Regions from separate parts of the Streptomyces sp. EDA2-14 genome, predicted to be linked through region 1. Evidence: riboswitches for the same ligand, from Rfam matches in the RefSeq annotation. Region 1 holds a riboswitch; each other region holds the start of a gene.
The links. Region 1 has a riboswitch for cobalamin ahead of ACY34M_RS03305 (prenyltransferase/squalene oxidase repeat-containing protein). Riboswitches for the same ligand answer to the same signal wherever they lie in the genome.
Positions count from the first base shown of each region.

Region 2: it holds a riboswitch for cobalamin, as region 1 does, so the genes downstream of both, ACY34M_RS31415 (ABC transporter substrate-binding protein) here and ACY34M_RS03305 (prenyltransferase/squalene oxidase repeat-containing protein) in region 1, are expected to answer to the same signal.
Region 3: it holds a riboswitch for cobalamin, as region 1 does, so the genes downstream of both, ACY34M_RS29140 (ribonucleoside-diphosphate reductase subunit alpha) here and ACY34M_RS03305 (prenyltransferase/squalene oxidase repeat-containing protein) in region 1, are expected to answer to the same signal.
Region 4: it holds a riboswitch for cobalamin, as region 1 does, so the genes downstream of both, metE (5-methyltetrahydropteroyltriglutamate--homocysteine S-methyltransferase) here and ACY34M_RS03305 (prenyltransferase/squalene oxidase repeat-containing protein) in region 1, are expected to answer to the same signal.

Region 1 covers NZ_JBUEGE010000001.1:751,048-756,527, reverse strand. The annotation lists gene ACY34M_RS03325 (aldehyde dehydrogenase) at 1-640, opposite strand, end outside; gene ACY34M_RS03320 (MBL fold metallo-hydrolase) at 913-1,989, shown strand; gene ACY34M_RS03315 (hypothetical protein) at 2,158-2,403, shown strand; gene ACY34M_RS03310 (flotillin family protein) at 2,418-3,584, shown strand; adenosylcobalamin-variant (AdoCbl-variant) riboswitch at 3,694-3,769, shown strand; gene ACY34M_RS03305 (prenyltransferase/squalene oxidase repeat-containing protein) at 3,874-5,094, shown strand; gene ACY34M_RS03300 (SCO2322 family protein) at 5,091-5,480, shown strand, end outside.
Region 2 covers NZ_JBUEGE010000017.1:104,718-110,197, forward strand. The annotation lists gene ACY34M_RS31400 (enoyl-CoA hydratase/isomerase family protein) at 1-36, opposite strand, end outside; gene ACY34M_RS31405 (CaiB/BaiF CoA transferase family protein) at 123-1,385, opposite strand; gene ACY34M_RS31410 (GntR family transcriptional regulator) at 1,637-2,314, shown strand; cobalamin riboswitch at 2,328-2,528, shown strand; gene ACY34M_RS31415 (ABC transporter substrate-binding protein) at 2,592-3,620, shown strand; gene ACY34M_RS31420 (FecCD family ABC transporter permease) at 3,617-4,663, shown strand; gene ACY34M_RS31425 (ABC transporter ATP-binding protein) at 4,660-5,436, shown strand; gene ACY34M_RS31430 (L-threonylcarbamoyladenylate synthase) at 5,438-5,480, opposite strand, start outside.
Region 3 covers NZ_JBUEGE010000015.1:17,514-22,993, forward strand. The annotation lists gene ACY34M_RS29140 (ribonucleoside-diphosphate reductase subunit alpha) at 1-1,937, opposite strand, end outside; cobalamin riboswitch at 2,065-2,195, opposite strand; gene ACY34M_RS29145 (GNAT family N-acetyltransferase) at 2,258-2,770, opposite strand; gene mctP (monocarboxylate uptake permease MctP) at 2,874-4,502, opposite strand; gene ACY34M_RS29155 (DUF3311 domain-containing protein) at 4,499-4,765, opposite strand; gene ACY34M_RS29160 (YbdD/YjiX family protein) at 4,890-5,093, opposite strand; gene ACY34M_RS29165 (carbon starvation CstA family protein) at 5,062-5,480, opposite strand, start outside.
Region 4 covers NZ_JBUEGE010000014.1:205,744-211,223, reverse strand. The annotation lists gene ACY34M_RS28955 (cation-translocating P-type ATPase) at 1-606, opposite strand, end outside; gene ACY34M_RS28950 ((2Fe-2S)-binding protein) at 667-1,341, opposite strand; gene ACY34M_RS28945 ((2Fe-2S) ferredoxin domain-containing protein) at 1,371-1,757, opposite strand; cobalamin riboswitch at 1,819-1,941, opposite strand; cobalamin riboswitch at 2,047-2,272, shown strand; gene metE (5-methyltetrahydropteroyltriglutamate--homocysteine S-methyltransferase) at 2,435-4,753, shown strand; gene ACY34M_RS28935 (ABC transporter substrate-binding protein) at 4,900-5,480, shown strand, end outside.

The DNA.
Region 1 (5,480 bases):
CCTCGCGGTCGGCGGGAAGGATGGAGAGCACGCCCTCCGGGAGCCCGGCCTCGGTGGCTATCTCGGCCAGCAGGTACGCGTCGAGCGGCGTCTCCGGCGAGGTCTTGAGGATCACCGGGTTCCCGGCGAGCAGCGCGGGCGCGAGCTTCGCGGCGGCGGTGAACTGCGGGACGTTCCACGGGACGACGGCCGCGACGACGCCGACCGGCTCGCGCCGCACGAGGAGCTTGCCGAGGGCGCCGTCGCGCGTCTCCTCGTACGTGAATCCCCGCGCGACGTTGATGGCGGAGTCCCAGACCATCATCGCGGCGAGCGCCTGCACCATGACGCCGGAGGTGTACGGGGTGCCGTTCTCGCTGCTGATGACGCGGGCGATCTCCTCGTGCCGGACCGCGAACGCGTCCTTGATCCTCGTGATGATCTCGATGCGCTCGTCGAGGCTCATCCGCGGCCAGGGGCCGTCCTCGAAGGCGCGGCGGGCGACGGCCACGGCCCGGTCGACATCGGCGGGCGCGGCGTGCGGCACCCGGCCGAAGACCTCGCCGGTGTGCGGCGAGACGACCTCGATGACGTCCTTGCCGAGCGGGTCGGTCAACTCCCCGCCGATGAACAGCTGTCCGTATTCCAAGAGCTCGGTCATGGCTGACATCCTCACGTCACGACAGTCGACGATGCCTCACGTCCGGTTCCAGCTCCCGACACGAACCGCGCGAGCTCGGTCATGGCTGGCATCCTCACGCACGACATTTCTGACGGTGTTTCAGAACTGATACCAGTTCTAGTTGCGATCCGGAAGGGTGGTGCAGGGACCGTGCATACGGTTCGCCGGGGCGACCAATGAAACAAGTTCTACAAGTTCCCGTACAGTGGCCGCAGTTCGGCTGGTTCGGCTGGTTCGGCGGAGGGAACCCGATGGCAGAGGCGTCAGACGCGGCGGAGGCCGCGCAGGTGACCGACCACGGCGGGGGTGTGCACAGCATCCGCGTGCCGATCCCCGACAACCCGCTCGGCTATACCCTCGTCCACCTCGTCGACACCGACGCGGGCCCCGTCCTCGTCGACACGGGCTGGGACGACCCGACCTCCTGGGACGCGCTGGCCACGGGCCTGACCGCCTGCGGCACGAGCGTCGAGGAGCTGACCGGCGTCCTCATCACGCACCACCACCCGGACCACCACGGACTGTCGGCGAAGGTGCGGGAGGCGTCCGGGGCCTGGATCGCGATGCACGAGGCCGACGCGGCGGTGGTGCGGCGCACGCGGGAGAACAAGCCGGAGCGCTGGTACCGCTACATGGTGGCGAAGCTGACGGCGGCCGGTGCGCCCGACGAACACCTCGCCCCGCTGATCGCGGCCCGCGACTCCGGGAAGCCGCGCGAACTGCCGGGCTTCGCGCCGGCGTTGCCGGACCGCACCATCACCCCCGGCGACCTCCTCGACCTGCCGGGCCGCAGGCTGCGCGCGATCTGGACGCCGGGCCACACCCCCGGCCACGTCTGCCTGCACCTGGAGGAGGAGCACCCGTCGGGCCGTGCGGGCAACGGCCGGCTGTTCTCCGGCGATCACGTACTCCCCGGCATCACCCCGCACATCGGCCTGTACGAGGACCCCGACGACGCCACCGTGACGGACCCGCTCGGCGACTACCTGGACTCGCTGGAGCGCGTGGGCCGACTCGACCCGGCGGAGGTCCTCCCGGCACACCAGCACCCGTTCACCGACGCCCCCGCCCGCGTAAGGGAGTTGCTGGTCCACCACGAGGAACGTCTCACCGGCCTGCTGACCCTCCTCTCCTCCCCCCTCACCCCGTGGCAGCTCGCCGAGCGCATGGAGTGGAACCGCCCGTGGTCCCAAATCCCCTACGGCTCCCGCACGATCGCCGTATCGGAGGCAGAGGCCCACCTGCGACGCCTCCAGAAGACAGGCAGAGTCGAACAGGTCCCGGGAACCGACCCCGTGACCTACCGATCAAGCCCCGCCGGCGATTGAGGCGCGGGGTCCGGGGCAGCGCCCCGCGACCGCAACACCGGTACCGCGAAACGGGTCCCACCCCTCCGGAGGATCTTTGCCGCGCCCTGATGGAAGAGCCGCCCCCACGGGCGTATCTTCAGCCCCCAAGGGCTCGCACGAGCTGGAACGACAAGGGGGCGCCCGCCGATGACGCCGGACGAGGCAGTGGTCGGCCGAACGGGGAAGCTGGTCGTCGGCACGCGTGGGGCCGAGGGTCCGGGTGAAGTGCTGGTGCAGATCAGGGGCGGTACCGAGACGTTCATCGCGTACTCGGACGAGCCCCTGGAGCGGGGCGCCACCGTGCTCGTGATCGAATCCCGCGGAAGCCGCCAGGTCGCGGTCATGGCCTGGACCGATCCTCTCCTCTCCGGTGGCGAGGGCGGTGCCCGCTAAGGAGACGTACAGGCATGTTCGGATATCGCGTTCCCGCGCCCGACGAGGCGATGCTGATCTCGGGTGGCAGGCGGGGACTTGGGGGAGCGCCGTTCCGCGTGGTCACCGGGCACGGGAAGTTCGTGCTTCCCGTGCTCCGCAAGACCCGCTTCCTGTCGCTGGCGATGATGGAGTCGGAGGTCGTCGAGAAGTGCGTGACCCGGCAGGGCATCGCCCTGACCGTGCGCGCCGTCATCGCCTTCAAGGTCGGCAACGACCACGAGTCGATCGTCAACGCCGGGCAGCGGTTCCTGTCCGACCAGGAGCAGATGTCGGTCCTGACCGGCCGGATCTTCGCCGGTCACCTGCGCTCGATCATCGGCTCGATGACGGTGGAGGAGATCGTCACGGAGCGCCAGAAGCTCGCGACCGAGGTCCTGGACACCTCGAAGTCGGAGATGGCGAAGATCGGCCTGCACGTCGACTCGCTCCAGATCCAGTCCATCGACGACGGCAACACCGGCTACATCGAGGCCATGTCCCGCCCGCACAAGGCGGCCATCCAGCGGCAGGCGCAGATCGCGCAGGCCCAGGCCACGCAGGCCGCGGCGGAGGCCGAGCAGGCGGCGGCCCGCAAGCAGGCCGAGTACGCGCGGCAGACCGCGGTCGTGCAGGCCGAGTACAACGCCGAGGTCGACCGGGCCAAGGCGCAGGCCGACCAGGCGGGCCCGCTCGCGCTCGCCCACGCCCAGCAGGAGGTCCTGGAGGCACAGACGGAACTCGCGCTGAAGCAGGCCGAGTTGCGGGAGAAGCAGCTGGTCGCCGAGGTCGTGAAGCCGGCGCAGGCCGACGCGGAGCGCATCCGCGTACTGGCCCTCGCCGAGGCCGAGCGGATGAAGATCCAGGCGGAGGCGGCGGCGTCCTACGACCGGGTCGCCCTCGACCGCATGCTCATCGACCAGCTCCCGCAGATCGTGAAGGAGGCCTCGGCGGGCCTGTCCGGAGCGAACGTCAACGTCCTGAACGGAGCGGACGGCCTCGGCGAGATCGCGGCGGGTCTGGTGGGCCAGGGACTGACGATCCTGGACTCGGTACGGAAGAACCTCTCCGGTGAGGGGGCGGACGAGGTTGGCTCGGCGATGGAGCGCTACGTGGGCGCTCCGCGCGGGGGCAGGGACGACGGTCCGGTGGACGTCCGCTGAACGTCACGGGGCTCCGCCCCGGACCCCGCTGCTCAATCGCCGCAGGGGCTTGAAACATCCAGCCCCGAGGGCGCGACCGCGCTGCCGGGTACAGTAAAGAGGTCGTCAGTACGTACGTACGAGGGGAAGCCGGTGCAAATCCGGCGCTGACCCGCAACCGTCACAGCCGGAATGCCTCGTACGTACCTGCTCGGCTCAGCACCGTCGAGGAATACGGAGCAGGAGCCGCCCGGTACCCCCGTGTGCCGCGCCGCCCCGCTCCCCGCAGGGAGAGGCAACCCGCGCCACCATGAACATTCGCCGCAGCGCCGCGCTCGTCGCCGCGACCGTCGCGATCGGCGCCATGGGCGCGCAGGCCGCGACCGCGGACACGTCCTCCCCTTCGCCGAAGGTGGTCGTGCCCTCGGGCCTCTACGGCAAGGGCGACCCCACGTACGACGGAGTCTGGCGGCAGTCGCTCGCGCTCGTCGCGCAGGACACCGTGGGCGTGAAGCCCGCGGCCAAGGCCGTCGACTGGCTGGCCGGCCAGCAGTGCGAGAACGGCGGCTTCGCCGCCTTCCGCGCCGAACCGACCAAGGCCTGCGACAGCAAGACCAAGATCGACAGCAACGCCACCGGGGCGGCCGTACAGGCCCTCGCCGCGGTCGGCGGCCGTGACGGCGAGGTCGCCAAGGGCGTCGACTGGCTGAAGAAGAGCCAGAACGCCGACGGCGGCTGGGGCTACAGCCCCGGCATGGACAGCGACGCCAACTCCACGTCGGTCGCCATCGGCGCGCTCGCCGCGGCCGGCGAGAAGCCCGCCGACGTGAAGTCGGGCAAGGGCAAGACCGGCACCGACGCCCTCGCCTCGCTCGCCCTCCCCTGCGCCAAGGGCAAGGACGGCGGCGCGCTCGCCTACCAGCCCGACAAGAAGGGCGAGCTCGCCGCGAACGCCGACGCCACCGCCGCGGGCGTGCTCGGCGCCCTCGGCACCGGCTTCGCTCCGGACAAGGGCAAGGCCCCGGACACGTACACCTGCGAGGACGGCAAGAGCGCGGAGGACGTCGCGCACAACGGCGCCGTCTACCTCCAGAACCAGATCAACACCCGCCTCTACCTGAAGTCCCAGCTGGCCGGTGCCACGGACCAGCCCGACTACGGCAACACCGCCGACGCGGTCACCGCCGTCGCCGCGGCCGAGGGCATCAAGGCCACCAAGGACTCGTACGCCTGGCTGGAGAAGAACGCGAAGGGCTGGGCGTCGCAGACCGGCCCCGCCGCCTACGCCGAGCTGATCTTCGCCGCGCACGCCACCGGCAACGACCCGCGCGACTTCGGCGGCACGGACCTGGTGAGCGCCCTCAACAAGACGGGCCCGGAGCCCGCGTCCGCGAAGTCGTCCGGGTCGGACTCGGACGAGAAGAAGGACGACGGCGGTGGCGGCGCCAACTGGTGGATCATCGGCGTGATGTTCATCGCCGCCGTCGGCGCCGGTTTCCTGCTCAGCGGCCGCAAGAAGCAGCAGCCGTGACCGCGCGCAGGTCGGCCGGGCTCGGCGGGCTCGTCCTCGGGCTGCTCGCCGCGCTGCTCGCCACGACCGTCGCCCCGGCGCAGGCCGCCGGGTACCGGTACTGGTCGTTCTGGGAGCGGGACGGCGACCGGAAGGCGTGGACGTACGCGACGGCGGGCCCCTCGCAGACCAAGCCGGAGGACGGGGACGTCCAGGGCTTCCGGTTCGCGGTGAGCGAGGACTCCAAGGACGCGAAGCAGCCGCGCGGCGCCGCGTCGTTCGACACGATCTGCTCCGGCACGTCCGCCGAGGACGGCAAGAAGCGGATCGCGCTGGTCGTCGACGCCGGCACGGCGGCCGACGCCCCGTCCGGCGAGACCCCGCCGAAGCCGCGCACCGCGTGCGCC
Region 2 (5,480 bases), on a different contig from region 1:
GCGGGTGGAGTAGAGGAGGTCTTCGGCCGCGGACATGGCGGATCCTTCCGTTCGGCGGACTCTTCTCGGGTCCGACGGGTGGCTGAGGGGTGGCTGACCGGGTGACTGGCGGGTGGCTGTGCTCAGGCGGCGGTCGCGGCGCCCGGTTCGCGAGCCACACCGGTGTCGAAGAGGGCGGCGGCGTCCGTGCCGGGCAGGCCGAGCTCGGCGAGGACCTCGCGGGTGTGCTCGCCGAGGTGCGGGGCGGGGCGCAGCGGGCCGTCGTCCTCGCAGGAGAAAGCACCGGCGGCGGGCTCCGTCATGTGGACCGGCGGCCGGCCGAGCAACAGCGTGCCCTCGGTGGGGTGTTCGGTGCGCTCGAAGAAGCCGGTGGCGCTCAGGTGCGGATCGGTGAAGAGGTCGTCGAGGGTGTTGACGCGGGTCGCGGGTATGTCGCGGGCGTCGAACTCGGCCTGCCACTCGGCCGTGGTGCGCAGCAACAGCTCGGCGTTGACCATCGAGTAGAGGGTGTCGATATGCTCGGTGCGCTCCGTGATGGTGCGAAAGCGCGGGTCGTCGGCGAGCGCGGGGCGGCCGATCGCGGCGAAGAAGGACCGCCACTGGGCGTCGGTGTAGATCATGACGGCGAGGTGGCCGTCCTTGGTGCGGCACGGGCGGCGGTGCGGGGAGCGGGTACGGGCGTAGCCGGTGGGGCCCGTGGGCGGGTCGAAGACGCGGCCGCCCTGCTGTTCGAGCAGGGTGAACGAGGCCATGGTCTCCATCATCGGGACCTCGACGGCGCGGCCCCGCCCGGTGGCCTCGCGGCCGTGCAGCGCGGCGAGGACGGCCGCGGCGCCGTAGATGCCGACCGTCTTGTCGGCCGCGGCCTGCCGCACGTACTCCGCTCCGCCGTCGCCGCCCTGAAGTGCGGCGACTCCCCCGGCGGCCTGGATGACGTCGTCGTAGGCGGGCCGGTCCGAGTCGGGGCCGCCGGCGGCGAAGCCGCGGAACGCGCAGTGGACGAGGCGCGGGTTGCGCTCCAGGGCGGATGCGGCGGTGAGCCCGAGTCGGCGGGCGGCCGCGGGGCGCAGGTTGTGCACGAGGACGTCGGCCGAGTCCACGAGTGCGGCGAGGACGGGCGCGGCGCCGGGCGCCTTGAGGTCGAGGGCGACGCTGCGCTTGCCGCGGTTGGTGTTGAGGAAGGCGGGGCCCATGCCGTTGCCCCGGGTGTCGGCGATGTAGCGGACGACGTCGCCTGCGGGCGGCTCGACCTTGATGACGTCCGCGCCCCACTGGGCGAGCAGCAGGGTGCAGTACGGGCCCATCAGCGTCGAGGTGATGTCGACGACGCGGACGCCGTTGAGCGGCCAGCCCGCAGGGGGTCCGCCGCCGCTCGCCGTCTCCACTGCCGCTTCGGAATTGTCTACCGATTCTGCCGGTTCCTTCGGCGTCATCGCCGAGTCCTCCTCTGAAATCGGCCGCCGATGACGTGTATTGAAGCCATCGTCGGGTTTCATATCGGGGCGTTCACTACCGAACGGGACATCCATCCGAGCAAGATTGGATGCAATCTGACGCACAGTGCGGCACCATGTCAATGCCCCTGCGTGTTCAGGGGAGTTAGAGTCGACAACCCTCGGCGGGAAGGCAGGCAACAGTGACGGCTCAGACGGGGGCGGAGCGGCTGGACGCGGTGTCCGGCGCGGTGGCCCAGGTGGTGGAGGAGCTGCGGGCGATGCTGTTCGCGCGCGATCTGACACCGGGCAGCCCGGTGCGCCAGGAGGCGCTGGCCGCGCGTCTCGGGGTCAGCCGGGCCCCGGTCCGCGAGGCGTTGCGGGTGCTGGCCAGCGAGGGCGTCCTCGATCACGTCCGCAACGTCGGGTACCGGGTGAAGGTACTGACCGCGGCCGAGTTCGAGCAGACCTATCTGATGCGGCGGGTCCTGGAGGCGGAGGTGCTGCGCCGACTGCCGCCCTTCTCGGCCTCCGCCCTCGAAGGACTGTCCGCCGTGAACGAGCAGATCGCCGAGGCGTCGGCCCGCGCCGACCTCACCGCCATGGCCCGCCTCAACTCCGATTTCCACTTCCGCATGTTCACCGCGTCGGGCCTGGACCTCGTCGTCGCCGAACTGCGCCGCGTCTGGCAGCTGAGCGACGGCTACCGGGCCTACCTCCTGCACGACCCGCTGTCGCAGAAGCGGATCGTCGACGAGCACGCGGAGATGGTCGAGGCGCTCCGGGCCCGGGACCACGAACGCCTCGTCTCCCTCATGGACCACCACAGGGACGGGACCCGCCCCCAGCTGGAAGCGGTCTTCACGCCGCCCTCCGCGTAGCCGACGCCGGGCGTGATAGTTTCGCCGAGCCAGTCGTACCTTTGTGCGTTTTTCTACGCACACGGGTCAGGGAATCCGGTGCGAATCCGGAACTGACGCGCAGCGGTAAGGGTGACGGGCGGAGCCACTGCCACTGGGCCGGCACATCGGTCCGGGAAGGCGCTCCGCTCGGCCGACCCCGAGTCCGAAGACCTGCTGGCGGCCTCCAGAGCCGCGTGGCCCGGGGGCGGACCGTAGGCCGGCTCCGCGTATGAGCCCTGGACGCGAAGGAACCTCCGTGCTGTTCGCACGTCAGCTCCGCCGATGCACACCGCTGTTGGCGCTCGCCCTGCTGATCACCGGCTGCGGCACGCCTGCCGCGACCGAGGACGACGCCGCCGGTGGCGGCGGCGTCTCGCTCACCAATTGCGGCAGGAAGGTCCACGTCGAGCACGCCCCGAAGCGGGCCGTCGCCCTCGACCAGGGCTCCGCGGAGATCATGCTCTCGCTGGGCCTGGCGGACCGGATGGTGGGCACCGCCACCTGGACCGACCCGGTCCTCAAGAACCTGGCGAAGGACAACGCGAAGGTGCCGCGCCTCGCCGACCGCTACCCGTCGTTCGAGAAGGTCCTCGGCACCGAACCGGATTTCGCCGCGGCCTCGTTCACGTACACCCTCGGCAAGGGCGGAGTGGCGCCGCGCGCGGAGTTCGAGAAGCTCGGCGTGCCCACGTACCTCTCCCCCAGCGACTGCGCGGGCAAGGACAACGGGGGCGACGGGGACGGGGTGCGGACCAAGGCCCTGGGCCTCGACGTCGTGTACGGCGAGATCCGGGACCTGGCGCGCGTCTTCGACGTCGAGGAGCGCGGCGAGAAGCTCATCGGGACGCTCAAGTCGCGCGTGAACAAGGCCACTTCCGGTGTCGACGCGCACGGCGTCGACGTCCTGTACTGGTTCGCCAACTCCGACTCGCCCTACATGGCGGGGTGTTGCGGGGCGCCCGGCGTCGTCACCAAGGAGCTCGGGGCGCGCAATGTCTTCGACGACACGCGCGCGGAGTGGCCGCAGGTGAACTGGGAGACGGTCGCGGAGCGCGATCCGGACGTGCTGGTCATCGGCGATCTGACGCGCCGCTCGCAGTCGGCGGAGTCGGCCGCGCAGAAGATCGGGTTCCTGGAGTCGAACCCCGTCACGAAGCAGCTGACCGCAGTGAAGAAGAAGCGGTACGTGCGCCTGAGCGGGCAGGCCATGAACCCGACCATCCGGACCGTCGACGGAGTGGAGCAGGTGGCCGCGGGGCTGCGTGAGTTCGGGCTCGCGCGATGACGGCGGCGCATCCGGCGGCCTCCCCTCGCGTCTCCGTTCGGGCCGCTCTCGCCTGGGCGGCCGGCCTCGCCGCGCTCTGTGTCTCCGTGGCCTTCGCGATCACCTTCGGTCCCGCGCAGATCCGGGTCGGCGACGTGTGGACGGCCGTCGGCGACCGGATCGGCCTCGGCACCTCGGACCTCTCGCCGATCCGGGACGGCATCGTATGGAACCTGCGGCTGCCGCGGACGCTGCTCGCGGCGGTGTGCGGGGCCGGGCTCGCGGTGTGCGGCACGGTGCTCCAGGCGCTGCTGCGCAATCCGCTCGCCGATCCGTTCGTGCTCGGTGTCTCGTCGGGGGCGTCGACCGGCGCCGTGCTCGTCGTCGTGCTGGGGCTCGGCGGGGGTGCCGTGTCCGTGTCGGGCGGCGCGTTCCTGGGCGCCGTGTGTTCGTTCGCGCTGGTCCTTGTGCTCAGTCACACGCTGGGCGGGAGCACGGACCGGGTGGTGCTGTGCGGGGTCGCGGCGATGCAGCTGTTCTCGGCGCTGACCTCGTTCGTCGTCCTGACGTCTGCGGACGCGGAGACGACGCGCGGTGTGCTGTTCTGGCTGCTCGGCTCGCTCAGCGGGGTCGGCTGGACCGAGGTGTGGCTGTGCCTGGCCGTCCTCGCCGTCGCGCTCGTGGTGTGCCTGGCGTACGGGCGCGCCCTCGACGCGTTCGCCTTCGGGGCGGAGGCGGCGGCCACGCTCGGCGTCCGGGTGGCCCGCACCCGGATCGTGCTGCTGTGCGTGACGGCGCTGCTCACGGCGGCGCTGGTGAGCGCGGCGGGGGCGATCGGCTTCGTGGGCCTGGTGCTGCCGCACGCGGCGCGCGCCCTGGTGGGCCCCGGGCACGCCCGGCTGCTGCCGGTGACGGCGCTCGCGGGGGCGGTGTTCCTGGTGTGGGTGGACACGGTCGCGCGGACGGTGCTCGAACCGCAGGAGGTTCCGGTGGGTGTGGTGACATCACTGATCGGTGTGCCGGCGTTCGTGCTGGTGCTCTACCGCCGCCGGGGTGTGCGGTGACGGCGGGGCTGCGCGCGGAGCGTGTGTCGTGGTCGCCGGGCGGGGCCCTGGTGCTCGACGGGGTGAGCCTGACACCGGAGCCCGGCACGGTCACCGGGGTGCTCGGTCCCAACGGCTCCGGCAAGTCGACCCTGCTGCGGCTGCTCGCCGGGGTGCTCGCCCCGGACAGCGGCGTCGTCACCCTCGACGGGGATCCGCTCGCCTCGGTGGGCCGCAGGCAGGCCGCCCGGCGCATCGCCATGGTGCAGCAACAGTCGGACGCGCAGGTCGAGTTGACGGTCGGTGACGTGGTGCGCCTGGGCCGGGTCCCGCACCGTCGCGCCTGGCAGAGCGCGTCGGCGGCGGACGAGGCGGCGGTCCGCTCGGCCCTGGAGCGCAGCGGTCTCGCCGACCGGACGCACCGGCTGTGGCACACGCTGTCCGGCGGCGAGCGCCAGCGGGTGCAGATCGCGCGGGCCCTGGCCCAGGAGCCGCGCGAGCTGCTGCTCGACGAGCCGACGAACCACCTCGACATCCAGCACCAGCTCGAACTGCTCGACCTGATCGGCACCCTGGACATCACGTCCGTGGTCGCCCTGCACGACCTGAACCTGGCCGCCACCTACTGCGCCCAGCTCGTCGTCCTGCGCGAGGGCCGGGTGGTGGCGGCCGGGAAGCCGGGCGACGTACTGACCGAGGAGCTGATCGCGGACGTGTACGGGGTGCGCGCCGAGGTCACCCGGCCCGGCGCCCGCCCGCACATCCGCTACCTGGGGACGACGGCGTCCGCCTGAGTCACTCGAAGCGTTCGGTGTCCCCGGCGCCGCGCCGGACGATC
Region 3 (5,480 bases), on a different contig from region 1:
TTGATCTGGAGGAACTCGCCCGACAGGGTCTCCCGCTTGAAGAGGTTGGAGACCTGCGGCTCGATGCACTCGTAGACGCCGGCGATCGAGGCGATCGTCGCGGTCGGCGCGATGGCGAGCAGCAGCGAGTTGCGCATGCCGACCTCGGCGATACGTTCCCGCAGCGCCGCCCAGCGCTCCGGCCACGTGAGCTGTACGTCGTAGTGGTCGGGGTGCAGCACACCGCGCGCCGTACGGGTCTTCTCCCAGGCGGGCAGGGGACCGTTGCGCTCGGCGAGGTCGGCCGACGCCTCGTACGCGGCGAGCATGATCCGCTCGGCGATCCGGGTCGACAGCTCGCGGGCCCGCGGCGAGTCGAACGGCAGGCGCAGCTTGAAGAAGACGTCCTGGAGGCCCATGGCGCCCAGGCCCACCGGGCGCCAGCGGGCGTTGGAGCGGCCCGCCTGCTCGGTCGGGTAGAAGTTGATGTCGACGACGCGGTCGAGGAACGTGACGGCCGTACGGACCGTCTCGTCGAGCCGCTCCCAGTCGATGTCGCCCTCCCGCACGAACGCGCCGAGGTTGACGGAGCCCAGGTTGCAGACGGCCGTCTCCCCGTCGTCCGTCACCTCCAGGATCTCCGTGCAGAGGTTGGAGGAGTGGACCGTGTGGCCGGGCTCCGCCGTCTGGTTCGCGGTGCGGTTGGCGGCGTCCTTGAAGGTCAGCCAGCCGTTGCCGGTCTGCGCGAGGGTGCGCATCATGCGGCCGTACAGATCGCGGGCGGGGATGGTCCGCTGGGCCTTCCCCTCGGCCTCGGCCTTCCGGTACGCGGCGTCGAACTCCTCGCCCCACAGGTCGACGAGCTCGGGCACGTCGGCCGGCGAGAACAGCGACCACGGCTGGTCCGCGTTGACCCGGCGCATGAACTCGTCCGGGATCCAGTGCGCGAGGTTCAGGTTGTGGGTGCGGCGCGCGTCCTCACCGGTGTTGTCGCGCAGCTCCAGGAACTCCTCGATGTCGGAGTGCCAGGTCTCCAGGTAGACCGCCGCGGCGCCCTTGCGGCGGCCGCCCTGGTTCACGGCGGCGACCGAGGCGTCCAGCGTCTTAAGGAACGGGACGATGCCGTTGGAGTGCCCGTTCGTGCCGCGGATCAGCGAGCCCCGGCTGCGGATGCGGGAGTACGAGAGGCCGATGCCGCCCGCGTGCTTCGAGAGGCGGGCCACCTGGTGGTACCGGTCGTAGATCGAGTCGAGCTCGTCGAGCGGGGAGTCGAGGAGGTAGCAGCTCGACATCTGGGGGTGGCGGGTGCCGGAGTTGAAGAGGGTGGGGGAGGAGGGCAGGTAGTCGAGTCGGCTCATCAGGCCGTACAGCGACGCCACGTCCTCCAGGGCCCGCACGCCCGTCTTTGAATTGAACGCAGTGTCCTCCGCCAGGCCCGCGGCGACGCGCAGCATGAAGTGCTGCGGGGTCTCGATGACGTGCCGGGTGATGGGGTGGCGCAGCAGATAGCGGCTGTGCAGGGTGCGCAGGCCGAAGTAGCCGAAGCGGTCGTCGCCCGCCACGTCGATCAGCGCGTCGAGGCGCGCCGCGTGCACCCGCGCGAACTCGGCCGTGCGGTCCGCGATCAGGCCCTCGCGGTGGCCGACCGCGATCGACTCCGTGAAGCTCGTGACGCCCTGCGAGGCGGCCTCGGCGGCGATGGAGCGGGTGAGCAGGCGAGCGGCGAGCCGGGAGTAGGCGGGGTCCTCGGAGATCAGCCCGGCCGCGGCCTCGGTGGCGAGATCGCGCAGCTCGGCCTCATCGGCCCGCGCCGAGCGGCCGCGCAGCGCGGCGGCCGCGATCCGGCCGGGGTCGGCGTCGGGGAGGTCGGCGGTCAGCTCGGTCAGGGTGCGCAGCAGGGCTGCACCCGGGCCGTCCTCGGGGGCGGCTGAGACCGGTTCGGCGGGCGCGATGGTCACGTGGAGGCTCTCCCTCGCTCGGCTCGAGGCCTGCGGGGAGGAGGTGGCAGCGCGGGCGCGCGATGGCGGGCCCTCGTCCACCGGCCCTTTCCGCGAGGCCCGGACGTCGTCGACGCCCGGGCCGGACGGCTCGGGCGTACCGTCGACAGGTCATCGGACTCGCGTGGGCGCTTTTGTACGCCTACGCACACCGTTGCGGGACAGTTCCGGATTCGCACCGGATTCCCCTGCGGCGACAGCGAGAGCGAGCATACATGTTGTGTCGGGCTTTCGCGTCAGCCCCATATGTTGTGTCGGCGTGGCGGTGGCGTCCCGCGCCCTCAGCCCGTCGGCGCCTGCGCCGTCAGCCGCAACTCGTACGCCCGTAGCACCACTTCCGGGATCGGGGCCCAGTCGCGGTCCGGGATCCGGGTGAAGCCGAGGCGCTCGTAGAGGCGGTGCGAGGCGGTCGCCAGCGGCTGCGTGCACAGCACCACGGCCGTCTTGCCCGCCGCGCGGGCCCGCTCGACCACGGCGCGCACGAGCGCCTCGCCGACGCCCTTCCCGCGCGCCTCGACGTCGACCGCGAGCATCCGGAACTCGGCCTCGGAGGGGCGGGCGATCTCCGCGTACTCGTGGTCGTGCGAGCCGACGTAGGTGACGCTGCCGACGAGCCGGCCGTCCGGGGCCTCGGCGACGAGCACCTCGGCCGTCCGCGCGCGCTTCTCGACGTCGCGCAGCTCGGCCGCGTACCAGTCGTTCTCGCCGAACGCGAGGAGGCCGCTGCCCAGGTAGGCGCGGGCACTCAACTCGCCTAGCACGGCGTACTCATCGGGGCGCACAGTTCTGATCACGACGCCATGGTTACGCGACCCGCGGCACCGGTGGCAACGCTTTCCGGAAAATGTGTCGGGCCCCTCCGCGGGGAGGGGCCCGACACCGGTCGCGTGCGCGCGCCTAGTGGCCGGTCTCCGCGCCGACCTTCGGCAGCTCGACCTGCACGCCCTTGTCGCCGGCGTCGGCCGTGTAGTCCTCGGCGGACGTCTCGTCGACGCCGTCCGGGGCCTTCACGGCCTTCAGGACGAAGGTGAGGACGACGGTGACGACGACGTTCAGGACGAACGCCGTCGTGCCGATGTAGCCGATCTGGCCGATGCCCGGGATCTCCGCCGACGAGCCGCCGAAGTGCGCCTGCGTCGGCGAGGCGACGCCCCACGCGGCGAGCGTGCCGTAGACCATGCCGACCGCCCAGCCGGCGAGCAGCGCCCACCGGTGGAACCAGCGCGTGAACAGGCCGCCGACCAGGGCCGGGAAGGTCTGCAGGATCCAGATGCCGCCCAGCAGCTGGAAGTTGATCGCGACGGTCTTGTCCATGGTGAGGACGAAGGCGAGCGCGCCCACCTTCACCAGGAGCGAGACCAGCTTGGAGACCTTGGTCTCCTGCGCGGCCGTCGCGTTCGGCTTGATGAAGTCCTTGTAGATGTTGCGCGTGAACAGGTTCGCCGCGGCGATGGACATGATGGCCGCGGGGACCAGCGCGCCGATGCCGATGGCGGCGAACGCGACACCCGTGAACCAGTCCGGGAACATGTCCTCGAACAGCTGCGGGATCGCCAACTGCCCGTTCTGCACCTTGATCCCGGCCGCGATCGCCATGAACCCGAGCAGCCCGAGCAGGCCCAGCATCAGCGAGTACAGCGGCAGGATCGTGGTGTTGCGGCGGATCACGTTGCGGCTCTTGGAGGAGAGCGTCGCCGTGATCGAGTGCGGGTACATGAACAGCGCCAGGGCGGAGCCGAGCGCGAGCGTCGCGTACGTCCACGTACCCGAGGAGCCCGGCGCGAGTCCGGCGACGGGCTTGCCCGCCGCCTCGTTCGCGGCGTCGAACTTGTCGCTCGCCGCGGCGAAGATGTCGTCGAAGCCGCCCAGCTTGATCGGGATGTAGATGATGGCCACCGCGATCACGATGTAGATCAGGGTGTCCTTGACGAACGCGATCAGCGCGGGGGCCCGCAGACCCGAGGAGTACGTGTACGCGGCGAGCACGCCGAAGGCGATCAGCAGCGGCAGGTCCTTGATGAACCAGTTGGTGTTCTCGCCGCCGCCGACGCCCATCACGTCGAGCACGGCCTGGATGCCGACCAGTTGGAGCGCGATGTACGGCATCGTGGCGAGGATGCCGGTGACCGCGACCGCGAGCGAGAGCCCCTTGGAGCCGAAGCGTCCGCGCACGAAGTCCGAGGTGGTCACGTACCCGTGCTTGTGCGAGACCGACCACAGGCGCGGCAGGAAGGTGAAGATCAGCGGGTACACGAGGATCGTGTAGGGCACGGCGAAGAAGCCGGAGGCGCCGGCCGCGTAGATCGCCGCGGGAACGGCGACGAACGTGTACGCGGTGTAGAGGTCGCCACCGAGCAGGAACCACGTGATCCAGGTGCCGAACGAGCGGCCGCCCAGACCCCATTCGTCGAGGGACGCCTCGTTCTCGGCCTTGCGCCAGCGCGCGGCGAGGAAGCCCATGACCGTGACGGCCACGAAGAAGATGATGAAGACGGTGAGCGCGACACCGTTGACGCCGCCGTTCACGCCTGGCCTCCAGCCGACTGAGCAGACTTGCGGGCACGCTGGTCGCGCTGCCACAGCTTGTACGCGATCATCGTGAGCGCGGTCGAGACGAGCACCCAGAGCATCTGGTACCAGTAGAAGAACGGGACGCCGATCAGCGTCGGTTCGACCTTGGCGTAGGAGCTGACCCAGAGCATCGCGACGAACGGTGCGACCAGACAGAGTGCAATGATCACGCGCACCGGCGTGACCACCGGTTGTTTCACTTCAGGCGCATCGGACATTCGCGGTTCCGTTCCCCTCGCGGATCAGAGATCCCACTCGTCTCAGTTTCAACGTGCGGAATCTAGGCGAGAGTCTTGATCTATGGAACCCCTGTCCGGATAACGGACGTGCCCGCACCCCTGTTCAGCAGCAGCGGAACCCCTGCCGGGGATCCGCTTCCTGCCGATCCGTCCGCATGCGCTCGAAGTCGCGCCGAGTCGGCACGGGCGCACCGGGGTGGGTCTCCCCGAGATGCGCCACGTACCGCTCGTAGCCGCTCTCGTCCGTCAACTCCCGGACGAACCAGCGCACATACCTAGCCACCCGTAGTACTGCCGACGCCGGCATCGCGCGCCTCCGCCTTCTCCTCCTGTGTGGGGACGAGCCCGGCCGGTGCCACCAGCGTGGACTCGACGTACGGCGCCTCGCTCAGCTTCGACGCCTGCGGGTTCCGTACGTGCTTCACGCATACCCACAGCGAGTCGAGGACGACCACGAGGACGAGGAGCGCGAGCGCCGCCGAAAGGACGCCGTCCACCGTGGAGTTGGTGACCACCGTGTGCATGTCGTCCATCGTCTTCGCGGGCGGCAGCACCTTCCCGGCGTCGATGGCGTCCTGATAGTTCGCGCGCTGCTGGAAGAAGCCGACCTTCGGGTCGGAGGAGAACACCTTCTGCCAGCTCGCGGTCAGCGTCACGACGGTGTCCCAGACGAGCGGGATCCCGGTGATCCAGG
Region 4 (5,480 bases), on a different contig from region 1:
CCCCACGCCCGCGTCCGCGTCCACCGGATCCACGTGCTTGGCGGCCGGCAGCGACTCGCCGGTCAGGGCGGCCTCGTCGGCGCGCAGCCCGGTGGACTCCAGGAGCCGCAGGTCGGCGGGGACCCGGTCGCCCGACCGCAGCCGCACCACGTCCCCCGGCACGAGCTCCTCCGCGTCCGCCTCGACCCACGCCCCGTCGCGCCGGGCGTGCGCCATGACGGAGAGCATCGACCGGATCCCGTTCAGCGCCTTCTCCGCCCGGCCCTCCTGCACCAGGCCGATCACGGCGTTGATCACGGCGACGGCGAGGATGACGGAGAAGTCCACCCAGTCGCCGAGCAGCGCCTTCAGCACGGCGGAGCCGAGCAGGACGTAGATCAGGACGTCCTGGAACTGGGCGAGGATCCGCCGCCACAGCGGGGTCGGGGCGGGTGGCGCGAGGCGGTTGGGCCCGCTGTCGGCGAGCCGCCGCGCTGCCTCCACCCGGGTGAGTCCGTCGGCGGAGGTGTCGTACCGCTCCAGCACCGCCGGCACCGGCAGGGACCACGGCACCGCCGCATCCTCGCCTGCGGGGTCCGGATGACTCGTGGCCGCGCTGCTGGACATGGTCCCAGTGAACAATGGGACAGGTGCGCTGTCGCGTTGTCCGTACTCCCCCGCGGCCGGTCATCGCACCAAGCAGCAGTCCCCGCACTTCCCGCCGCCCGGCGCCCGGTAGTACAGGCAGCAGCTGCGGCGCCGGAACGTCAGCTCCGGGCCGGTGATGCGGCCGGTGCCGCGCAGCCGGCCCGTGTCGAGCAGGGTCTGCGTCAGGTCCGTGACCGCCGTCCGCAGGCCCGGCCGTGACCTGAGCAGTTGCGCCGCCGAACCGACAAGGGCCGACGCGGAGTTGCCCGCCAGCAGGCGCGGCGCCGTCTTCACGGTGAGACCGTCCTCGATCCGTTCGAGGGCTCCCTCGACCTGCCCGTGCACGGCGTCGGCGAGCGCGGGCAGCCCCGGGACACGTAGCCCCCGCGGCTCGGCCAGGCGGAGGGCCGAGCCGTCGCCCGCCCACTCCACGGTGCGCATCGTCGGCACGATTCCGTGCACGAGGGCGCAGGCCAGGACGGGTGACCAGAGCCGGGCCGCGAGTCCCAGATGGGCGATCGAGACACCGATCCGGGCCTCGGGGGATGCGTAGCGCTCGTTGACCGTCCGGGCCCGGGCGGCGAACCCCGCGTGACTGGGCCCATCGGTGTCGGCGGCAGCGTGCTCGCCCGGCGCCCGGCCCACATCAAGGGCGAAGAAACCGCCGATCCGCGCCACATCCCGCAGCACCTCGGCCACTTCCTCCGTAGACACCTCTTCCGGCTCTCCGGACACTTGGGCGCTCACGATGCCGTGGCGCGGCGCGGCCGGTCGATGAGGTACAGGTCGAGGATCTCGGGCCGGGGCGCGACTCCCGGCCCTCCGGCGCTCACCCACCGCGCGATGTCCTCGGTGGCGTCGGAGTCGTTGACCAGGCCGAGCCACACCGGTCGTGCGCCGGCCGCCCGACCGGCGGCGGAGGGCTGCACCACGACGACGTTGGCCTGCTCGCACACGTCCAGGCACTCGGAGATCCGCACCGGCGCGACCTCCCGGAGCCGCGCCTTCTGCGCCGCGTGATCGCCGGCGACCTTGACGGTGCCGCAGCAGCAGTCACGGCACACGACCACCCTGCACGCGACCGCGCGGTCCGCCGCCGTGCTCACTTCGTCCGCGAGCCGTTCAGGCATGCCGCGTCCCTCCTCTTGCCGGGGAGTTCCGCCCCGGATCGCTTCGAGGGGGCGACAGCGTGAGTCTCCTGGCTCTCGGGTCCGTGCTCGTCCCGGCCTTCCCACCCTTGCGGGGCAGTGGCGCGTCGGGATCCGCTCGCCGATCACAGTGGCGGTACCGCACCGGATTCGCACCGGTTTCCTCGGGCCGCCGTCGCCCATGTCCTCGGCCATCCTGCCATGTGTGCCACGGCCCTTGGGCCGCAGCCGAGTTGTGGCCCCCTGTGGCCAGGCGTGAGCGCGGGGCCGTAGGGTTGCGCACGCAGCTGGTTCGCCCCGTCCGCCAGGCGGGATGCGTCGCAAGAGGGAACCCGGTGGGAATCCGGGACTGCCCCGCAGCGGTGAGTGGGAACGACCGCCGTCATACGCACTGGGCCCCGCGACAGGGGACCCGGGAAGCGACGGCCAGTAGAAGTTCCGTACCTGTACGGGACGCGCCCACGAGTCCGAAGACCTGCCATCTGCCCGTGCGCGGACGACACGTGCACGGACATCCCGGTGACCTCGTGGGCGGGTCGGCGTGCACACCGAGCGGACGACCGCGCCATCGCGTGCCGGGTCGTGACCGCCGGTCGTGCCACTCCTTCGCGCCGCACGGGTCTGCGGGATCTCAGGGATACGTCTCGAAGGAGAACTCCGTGACCACCAACACCGCGGCGGCGGCAGCACGGGCCACCGTGTACGGCTACCCCCGCCAGGGACGCGACCGCGAACTCAAGAAGGCGATCGAGGGGTACTGGAAGGGCCGCCGCACCGCCGACGATCTCCGTTCCACGGCCGCCGACCTGCGCCGCGCCAACTGGCGCGAGCTCGCCGACGCCGGCATCGGCGAAGTCCCCACCGGCGACTTCTCGTACTACGACCACGTCCTCGACACCACCGTCATGGTCGGCGCCGTCCCGCGGCGACACCGCGCCCAGGTCGACGCCGACGCGCTGGACGGCTACTTCGCCATGGCGCGTGGCACGCAGGACGTCGCACCGCTGGAGATGACCAAGTGGTTCGACACCAACTACCACTATCTGGTGCCGGAGTTGGGTCCGGACACGGTGTTCGCCGCCGACTCCGCCAAGCAGGTCGCGGAGCTGCGGGAGGCCGTCGCGCTCGGTCTGGCCGCCCGTCCTGTGCTGGTCGGACCCGTCACGTATCTGCTGCTCGCCAAGCCCGCGCCCGGTGTCGCGGCCGACTTCGACCCGTTGACCCTGCTCGACCGGCTGCTGCCGGTGTACGGGGAGGTGCTCGCCGATCTGCGGGCGGCCGGGGCCCGGTGGGTGCAACTCGACGAGCCGGCCCTGGTCCAGGACCGCACCCCGGCCGAGTTGAACGCCGCCGCCCGCGCCTACCGCGACCTCGGCGCCCTCACCGACCGTCCGAAGCTCCTGGTCGGCACGTACTTCGACCGACTCGGTGACGCGCTGCCGGTGCTGGCCAAGGCCCCGGTCGACGGCCTCGCCCTCGACTTCACCGGCCCGGCCGCCGCCAACCTGGACGCGCTCGCCGCGGTCGGCGGGCTGCCCGGGAAGCGGCTGGTCGCCGGTGTGGTGGACGGCCGCAACGTCTGGGTCAACGACCTGGAGAGGTCCCTCGTCACGCTCGGCACCCTGCTCGGCCTCGCCGACCGGGTCGACGTCGCGCCTTCCTGCTCGCTGCTCCACGTCCCGCTCGACGCGTCCCTGGAGCGGGACATCGAGCCGCAGATCCTGCGCTGGCTCGCCTTCGCCCGCCAGAAGACCGACGAAGTGGTCACCCTCGCCAGGGGGCTGGCCGGCGGCATCGACACCATCACGGCCGAACTCGCGGGAAACCGGGCCGCACTGAGCTCCCGCGCCACCTCGCCGATCACCAGGGACCCGGCCGTCCGTGCCCGCGCCGCCGCCGTCACCGACTCCGACACCCGCCGCTCGCAGCCGTACGACGAACGGGCCGCCGCCCAGCGCGCGCTCCTCGGCCTGCCGCTGCTGCCGACCACCACCATCGGGTCGTTCCCGCAGACCACTGAACTGCGCACCGCCCGCGCCGAACTGCGCGCCGGGCGCCTCGACACCGCGGGCTACGAGGACCGTGTCAGGAGCGAGATCCGCGAGGTCGTCTCCTTCCAGGAGAAGGCGGGGATCGACGTCCTCGTGCACGGCGAGCCCGAACGCGGCGACATGGTGCAGTACTTCGCCGAGCAGCTCACCGGCTACCTGGCCACGCGGCACGGCTGGGTGCAGTCGTACGGCACGCGCTACGTCCGCCCGCCGGTCCTCGCGGGCGACATCTCCCGTTCCGAACCGATGACGGTGCGCTGGACGTCGTACGCCCAATCGCTCTCCGACCGTCCCGTCAAGGGCATGCTCACCGGGCCCGTCACCATGCTCGCCTGGTCCTTCGTCCGCGACGACCAGCCGCTCGGCGACACCGCACGGCAGGTCGCCCTCGCCCTGCGCGACGAGGTCGCCGACCTGGAGGCGAGCGGCACGTCGGTCATCCAGGTCGACGAGCCCGCGCTGCGCGAGACACTGCCGCTGCGCGCCCTTGACCGTGCCGCCTATCTCGACTGGGCCACCGAGGCGTTCCGCCTGACCACCTCGGGCGTGCGTCCGGACACCCAGATCCATACACACATGTGCTACGCGGAGTTCGGTGACATCATCCGGGCCATCGACGACCTCGACGCCGATGTCATCAGCCTGGAGGCCGCCCGCTCCCACATGCAGGTCGCGCACGAGCTCGCCGAGCACGGCTACCCGCGCGAGGCGGGCCCCGGTGTCTACGACATCCACTCCCCGCGCGTACCGAGCGCCGAGGAGGCATCCGCGTTTCTGCGTAAGGGACTTGAGGCCATCCCCGCCGAACGGCTGTGGGTCAACCCGGACTGCGGGCTGAAGACCCGCGGCTGGCCCGAGACGCGCGCCGCGCTGGAGAACCTGGTGACCGCGGCACGGACCGTGCGCGCGGACCTCGGCACCGCCTGATCCACCCCACACCGAACCGCGGGCCCGGGCACCTGCCGTGCCCCGGCCCGCGGCCCCATCGCGAGGAGCGCGGGCTCCGCAGGAGGCTTTACGTGTACGCCCGTTACGACGACGCCCCGAACCCTTCCCCTTCCCTTGCACCTCATGTGTCCCGCCGACGGCGCTTCGCGGCGCGGCTCGTGGCCACCGTCGCGGCGCTGTCCGCGATCACGCTCACTGCCGGCTGCGGTCCGTCCGGAGCGGACGCCGGGAGCGCCAAGGATCCCGAGGCCGCGGCGTCGACCGCCGAGGGCTTCCCCGTCACCGTCGACAACTGCGGTGTGAAGACCACCTACGACAGACCGCCGTCACGCGTGGTGACCATCCATCAGCATCCGGCCGAACTCATGCTCTCGCTCGGCCTGAAGGACCGCATGGTCGGCACGGCCTACCCCGACTCCACGGTTCTGCCGAGCCTGCGCACGGCCTACAAATCGGTGCCACAACTGGCGGGCAAGGCACCGTCGTTCGAGAAGGTGCTGGATGCCGAGCCCGACTTCGTCTACGGCGGCTATTCCAGCGCCTTCGACGAGAAGGAGGGCCGCTCCCGCAAGGCGTTCGCCGACGCGGGCATCGACACCTACCTCAACCGCGAGTACTGCGGCAAGAAGAACGTGACCATGCGGGACACCTACGCCGAGATCCGCACCATCGGCAGGATCTTCGGTGTCTCCGACCGGGCCGACGC